DNA from 2 places in the Kitasatospora griseola genome. Region 2 is predicted to be linked to the other one. Evidence: riboswitches for the same ligand, from Rfam matches in the RefSeq annotation. Region 2 holds a riboswitch; the other holds the start of a gene.
The links. A riboswitch is a leader RNA that binds a small molecule or an ion and turns the genes downstream of it on or off. The one in region 2 is predicted to bind glycine.
Positions count from the first base shown of each region.

Region 1: it holds a riboswitch for glycine, as region 2 does, so the genes downstream of both, gcvT (glycine cleavage system aminomethyltransferase GcvT) here and gcvP (aminomethyl-transferring glycine dehydrogenase) in region 2, are expected to answer to the same signal.

Region 1 is NZ_CP173360.1:3,170,919-3,174,316, forward strand. Features, by position in the region: gene ACI1MP_RS14190 (enhanced serine sensitivity protein SseB) at 96-863, opposite strand; glycine riboswitch at 1,002-1,107, shown strand; gene gcvT (glycine cleavage system aminomethyltransferase GcvT) at 1,258-2,376, shown strand; gene gcvH (glycine cleavage system protein GcvH) at 2,477-2,851, shown strand; gene glyA (serine hydroxymethyltransferase) at 2,866-3,398, shown strand, end outside.
Region 2 is NZ_CP173360.1:6,622,675-6,626,072, forward strand. Features, by position in the region: gene ACI1MP_RS29990 (DUF2382 domain-containing protein) at 1-762, opposite strand, end outside; glycine riboswitch at 950-1,054, shown strand; gene gcvP (aminomethyl-transferring glycine dehydrogenase) at 1,272-3,398, shown strand, end outside.

The DNA.
Region 1 (3,398 bases), 3.5 Mb from region 2:
ACCGCGCCGCGGTGTGCCGGGGCAACCCTATGGGGCGTGCCCGACAGCCGTCATGCCGCCGTCCCGGATCCGGGCCCGCGAAAAGACGTCCGGGGTCACGGCCGCACATAGAAGGGCTGTACCCGTCCCAGCAGCCAGTCCACCACCGGGTCGGCGACCAGGTCGAGCAGCACCAGGTGGACGCCCCAGCTCGGCGCCGCGGTTCCGAGCGCCCGGCCGAGCGCCAGGTTGACGTCGCCGGGGTCGGCGGGGTCCACCGGGTCCAGCTGGACGCCGATGTACAGCAGCGTCGACTCGCCCTCCACCCGGGCCAGCGCCCGACGGGCCGTCAGCACGCCCGGCAGGGCGGCGAGCTCCCCGGTGGCGGCGGCCAGGAAGGCGAACGGCTCCTGGTGCGGCTCGGGCTCCTTGAGCGCCACCCGGGCCCCCTCGGTGACGCCCTGTGCCTCCCACTGGTCGCCGCGCGGGCCGCGCCGCAGCTCCCCGACGCCCTCCGGCGGCACCGGGATGCCCACCGGCGCCTCCGGGTTGACCGCGATGCCGATGCCCAGTGGCAGGCCCCGGGCGAACTCCCACATCGGGGCGATCGCGAACGGGATGCCCGGCGCGTGCTGCAGGTACAGCTCCTGCGAGCTGTACACCGGCACGTAGGGCGCGCCCGCGAGTTCCAGGGTCGGCAGGTCCAGCGCGCCGGACTGCGGGTCGGCGCCGGACGGCAGCGGGATCCACACCTGGCTGCGCGCCAGCACCTCGATCACCCGGGGCGTCGCGCCCGGATCGCCCAGGGCCGCCATCAGCACCTGCTCCAGCTCGTTGGCCGGCCAGCTCCCGCCTTCCGGAACCTGACCCAGCGGGAACCCCATCTCGCCCCTCCACACTCACGGTTGCGATCAGGTTAGCGGCGTGCGCGGGCGCCCGGCGGCGACTGTCGGCGAACCCCACTCCCACCAGGGGCTCGCGGCATGCCATGATGGGCCCGCCCAAACTTCATACCGGCCGCTCGAACCCGCGCGGGAGAGCCGGAACGACCGTCACCACGGTCGCGACCGGCGCCGAAGGAGCAAGTCCTCCCCGGAATCTCTCAGGCCCCCCTACCGCCCGGGCGAGGCAGATCTGGAAAGTGGACACGGCCGCGCCGTGCGCCCACCCACGGTGCAAACCGCCATCCTGTCCGGGATGCGGTGAAGCTCTCAGGTTCGACGACAGACGGGGAGATTCGCCCCAGCCTGCCCGTTTCCAGATCCCGGGAGTCCTGTCGTGTCCCTCCGCCTGACCGCGCTCGACGCGCTGCACCGCTCGCTCGGCGCCACCATGACCGACTTCGCGGGCTGGGACATGCCGCTGCGCTACGGCAGCGAGCGCGAGGAGCACCTCGCCGTCCGCACCAAGGCCGGTCTGTTCGACCTCTCGCACATGGGCGAGATCACCGTCTCCGGCCCGCAGGCCGGCGAGCTGCTCGACCACGCGCTGGTCGGCTTCATCTCCGCCCTCGGCGTGCTGCGCGCCCGCTACACCATGATCTGCCGCGAGGACGGCGGCATCCTGGACGACCTGATCGTCTACCGCACCGCGGACGACGAGTACCTGGTGGTCGCCAACGCCTCCAACGCCCAGGTCGTGCTGGACGCCCTGACCGAGCGCGCGGCCGGCTTCGACGCCACCGTCCGCGACGACCGCGACGCCTACGCGCTGCTCGCCGTCCAGGGCCCGGAGGCGGGCGGCATCCTGGCCAAGCTCACCGACGCCGACCTGCCCGGCCTCAAGTACTACGCCCTGCTGCCCGCCACCGTGGCGGACCGTCAGGTCTGGCTGGCCCGCACCGGCTACACCGGCGAGGACGGCTTCGAGATCTTCTGCGCCCCGGCCGACGCCGAGCACCTGTGGACGTCGCTGACCGGGGCCGGCACCGCCGAGGGCCTGGTCCCGTGCGGCCTGTCCTGCCGCGACACGCTGCGCCTGGAGGCCGGCATGCCGCTGTACGGGCACGAGCTGTCCACCGAGCTGACCCCGTTCGACGCCGGCCTCGGCCGGGTGGTGCGTTTCGACAAGACCACCAACGGCGGCGAGTTCGTCGGCCGCAAGGCGCTGGAGGAGGCCGCCGCCGCGGCCGAGGCCAACCCGCCCCGCAAGCTGGTCGGCCTGGTCTCCGAGGGCCGCCGCGTCCCGCGTGCGGAGTACTCCGTCGTGGACGCCGAGGGCGCCGTGATCGGCCGGATCACCTCCGGCTCGCCGTCCCCGACCCTGGGCAAGCCGATCGCCATCGCGTACGTGGACGCCGCGCACGCCGAGCCGGGCGCCACCGTCGCGGTGGACGTCCGCGGCAAGGCCGAGCCGGTCCAGGTCGTCGCCCTGCCGTTCTACAAGCGCGCCCGCTGACCCCAGGTCGGCCCTTCACCTGCCGCGAGCAGCTCTTTCCGGTTCGTCCGCACAGCGGACGGCCGCGCCCTCCCCTCTTGCGATCCTGGAGAATGACGTCATGAGCAACCCCACGCACCTGCAGTACACCAAGGAGCACGAGTGGCTGACCGCCGCCGTGGACGGGGTGTCGACGATCGGCATCACCGCGCACGCGGCCGACGCCCTCGGCGACATCGTCTACGTCCAGCTCCCCGCGGTGGGTGACACCGTCACCGCTGGTGAGACCTGTGGCGAGCTCGAGTCCACCAAGTCGGTCAGCGACCTCTTCTCCCCCGCCACCGGCGAGGTCACCGAGGTCAACCAGGAGGTCATCGACGACCCGGCCCTGGTCAACTCGGAGCCCTTCGAGGGCGGTTGGCTGTTCAAGGTCCGGGTCGAGGCCACCGACGAGCTGCTCGACGCCGACGGCTACAACGCCCTCATCGGCGCCTGACCGGGAGTCCACCCATGACTGTTCTCAACCAGTCCCTCCACGCGCTCGACCCGGAGATCGCCGCCGCGGTCGACGCCGAGCTGCACCGCCAGCAGACCACCCTGGAAATGATCGCCTCCGAGAACTTCGCCCCGGTGGCGGTCATGGAGGCCCAGGGCTCGGTGCTCACCAACAAGTACGCCGAGGGCTACCCCGGCCGCCGCTACTACGGCGGCTGCGAGCACGTCGACGTGGTCGAGCAGATCGCCATCGACCGGGTCAAGGAGCTGTTCGGCGCCGAGCACGCCAACGTGCAGCCGCACTCCGGCGCGCAGGCGAACGCCGCGGCGATGTTCGCGCTGATCCAGCCGGGCGACACCATCCTGGGCCTGAACCTGGCCCACGGCGGTCACCTGACCCACGGCATGAAGATCAACTTCTCCGGCAAGCTCTACAACGTGGCCGCGTACCACGTCGACGAGAAGACCGGCCAGGTCGACATGGCCGAGGTCGAGCGCCTCGCCAAGGAGCACCAGCCCAAGCTGATCATCGCCGGCTGGTCCGCCTA
Region 2 (3,398 bases):
GCTCAGCGCCTCCCGCTCCGCGTCCGACACCGGGAACCGCTCCACCCGCACCCGTTCCCGCACCACCGGCACCCGGCGCTCCACCACCTCGGTGGTCACGTACTTGCGCAGCCGGGTGGTGCCGGTGTTGTGCCACTGGGTGGTGATGTCCAGGCGCTCCTCGCGGCAGGTGATCTCCAGCGCCTTCTGCCGGTCCGCCCGGGCGGCGAGCGGCTCGGCGGGCCGGGCCGCGGGCCGTTCGGTGGGCCGGGCCGCGGGCGGCTCGGGGGTCGGGTCGGGCCGAGTGAAGCCCAGGGGCGCGGGGGCCGGGCCCTGGGCCGGGCCCTGGACCGGGCCGGGGGAGGAGGCGACCTCGCCGAAGTCGCGGTCGGCCACCTGCTCCGAGTGCTCCTTCGGGGCCGGCTCCGGGGCGGGCCCGGCGGTGAACCGGACGGACGGCTCCTCGTCGCCCGAGGTGTTCAGCCCGTAGTAGCGGTACAGCTCCAGCTCCTGCTCCGGGGAGAGGTGCTGGCCCACGCCGAAGTCCGGGGACTCCTTGATCAGTGACTTGTCGTACGGGACGTGCAGCTCGTCGCCGGAGAACTCGCTGGTGGCCAGCGGGACGAAGGCGTCCCGGCCGAAGATCCCGGTCCGGACGGCCGCCCACTCCGGTTCGCCGGTGGCGTCGTCCAGGTAGACCTCGTCGACCGTGCCGATCTTGTCACCGTTCCGGTCGACCGCCTTGTGTCCGATCAGGTCGCGCGGATCGATATCGGTCTGCACGCTGTCCTCCCGCCGCTGCTCCTGGGGGACCCGTCGGGGGAGCGGCCGGAGGAGCGTGCCGGGCCGCTATTCCACACCAAAAGCCACGTAACGGACGGTGTCGCCCCGGGTGCCGCCGTCCGGGGTCGATCGCAGGGCCGTCACGGTGATCGACCAGGTCGGCGCTGGTACCCTGGGCGGCGACCGCCGAGCCCGCTCGGGAGAGTCCCGGCCCCTGATCAAGGGGGTTGCGGGACGCCGAAGGAGCAACCCCTCCCCGGAATCTCTCAGGCATCCGTACCGAGTGGGACCAGGTCACTCTGGAAAGCAGGGCAGGACCGTCGGCACCGAAGCCATCGGACGCTGCCCTCGCCGACGGTGCAAGCCGACCGGGGCACCACCCGGGCGCGCGAAGCTCTCAGGTACCGATGACAGAGGGGGAGGCTGACGGGTTCGTGCGCCCCGACGCCCCACAGCGGCCGGCCGGCGTGCGTACCACCGCCGGTCCGCGACCAGGAGGCCCGACCCCCATGAACGCCCAGCCGACGCTCAGCGACCTTGAGCAGGCCAGCCCCTTCGAGCACCGCCACATCGGCCCCGACAGCGACGCCCAGCAGAAGATGCTGGCCCAGGTCGGCTACACCTCGCTGGACGAACTGTCCGACGCGGCCGTGCCCGACGCCATCCGCAGCCTCACCGCGCTCGGCCTGCCCGCCGGCCGCAGCGAGGCCCAGGTGCTCGCCGAGCTGCGCGAGCTCGCCGGCCGCAACCAGGTCCTCACCTCGATGATCGGCCTCGGCTACTACGGCACCTTCACCCCGCCGGTCATCCTGCGCAACGTCCTCGAGAACCCCGCCTGGTACACCGCGTACACCCCGTACCAGCCGGAGATCTCGCAGGGCCGCCTGGAGGCCCTGCTCAACTTCCAGACCATGGTCGCCGACCTGACCGGCCTGGCCACCTCCGGCTCCTCGCTGCTCGACGAGGGCACCGCCGCCGCCGAGGCGATGGCCCTGGCCCGGCGCGTCACCAAGGTCAAGGGCGGCGTCTTCCTGGTCGACGCCGACACCCTGCCGCAGACCCTCGCCGTGATCCAGACCCGCGCCGAGCCGACCGGCGTCGAGGTCGTCACCGCGGACCTGTCGAACGGCATCCCCGCCGAGATCGCCGAGCGCGGCGTCTTCGGCGTGCTGATCCAGTACCCCGGCGCGTCCGGCGCGGTCCGGGAGATCGAGCCCGTCATCGAGCAGGCCCACCAGCTCGGCGCGATCGTCGCCGTCGCCGCCGACCTGCTCGCCCTCACCCTGCTGCGCTCGCCCGGCGAGCTCGGCGCCGACATCGCCTGCGGCACCTCGCAGCGCTTCGGCGTCCCGATGGGCTTCGGCGGCCCGCACGCCGGCTACCTCGCCGTCCGCGCCGAGTACGCCCGCAACCTGCCCGGCCGCCTGGTCGGCGTCTCCGTCGACGCCGACGGCAACCGCGCCTACCGGCTCGCCCTGCAGACCCGCGAGCAGCACATCCGCCGCGAGAAGGCCACCTCCAACATCTGCACCGCGCAGGTGCTGCTCGCCGTGATGGCCTCCATGTACGCCGTCTACCACGGCCCCGACGGCCTCGCCGACATCGCCCGCCGCACCCACCGCTACGCCGCCGCGCTCGCCGCCGGCCTGCGCGCGGGCGGCGTCGAGCTCGCCCACGACGCGTTCTTCGACACCGTCACCGCCGTGGTGCCGGGCCGCGCCGACGAGGTCGTGGCCGCCGCCCTGGCCGGTGGCGTGAACGTGTACCGGGTGGACGCCGACCAGGTGTCGGTCTCGTGCGACGAGACCACGACCCGTGAGCACCTGGCGGCCGTGTTCGCCGCGTTCGGCATCTCCGCGGAGATCGCCGAGGACGCCGACGCGCTGCCCGCCGCGCTGCTGCGCGAGGACGAGTACCTCACCCACCCGGTGTTCCACAGCCACCGCTCCGAGACCGCCATGCTGCGCTACCTGCGCCGCCTGTCGGACCGGGACTACGCGCTCGACCGCGGCATGATCCCGCTGGGCTCCTGCACCATGAAGCTCAACGCGACCACCGAGATGGAGCCGATCACCTGGCCCGAGTTCGGGCAGCTGCACCCGTTCGCGCCGGTCGACCAGGCCGAGGGCTTCCTGACCCTGATCCGCGGGCTGGAGCAGCAGCTCGTCGAGGTCACCGGCTACGACGCCGTGTCCATCCAGCCGAACGCCGGTTCGCAGGGCGAGCTGGCCGGCCTGCTGGCCGTCCGCGCCTACCACCGCGCGAACGGCGACACCCAGCGCGACGTCTGCCTGATCCCGTCGTCCGCGCACGGCACCAACGCGGCCTCGGCGGCGATGGCCGGCATGCGGGTCGTCGTCGTCAAGACGCTGACCGACGGCGACGTGGACGTCGAGGACCTCAAGGCCAAGATCGAGCAGCACCGCGAGCAGCTGGCCGTGCTGATGGTCACCTACCCGTCCACCCACGGCGTGTTCGAGACCCAGATCACCGACATCTGCGCGCTCGTCCACGAGGCCGGCGGCCAGGTGTACGTCGACGGCGCCAACCTGAACGCGCTGGTCGGCCTGGCCAAGCCCGGCAAGTTCGGCGCGGACGTCTCGCACCTGAACCTGCACAAGACCTTCTGCATCCCG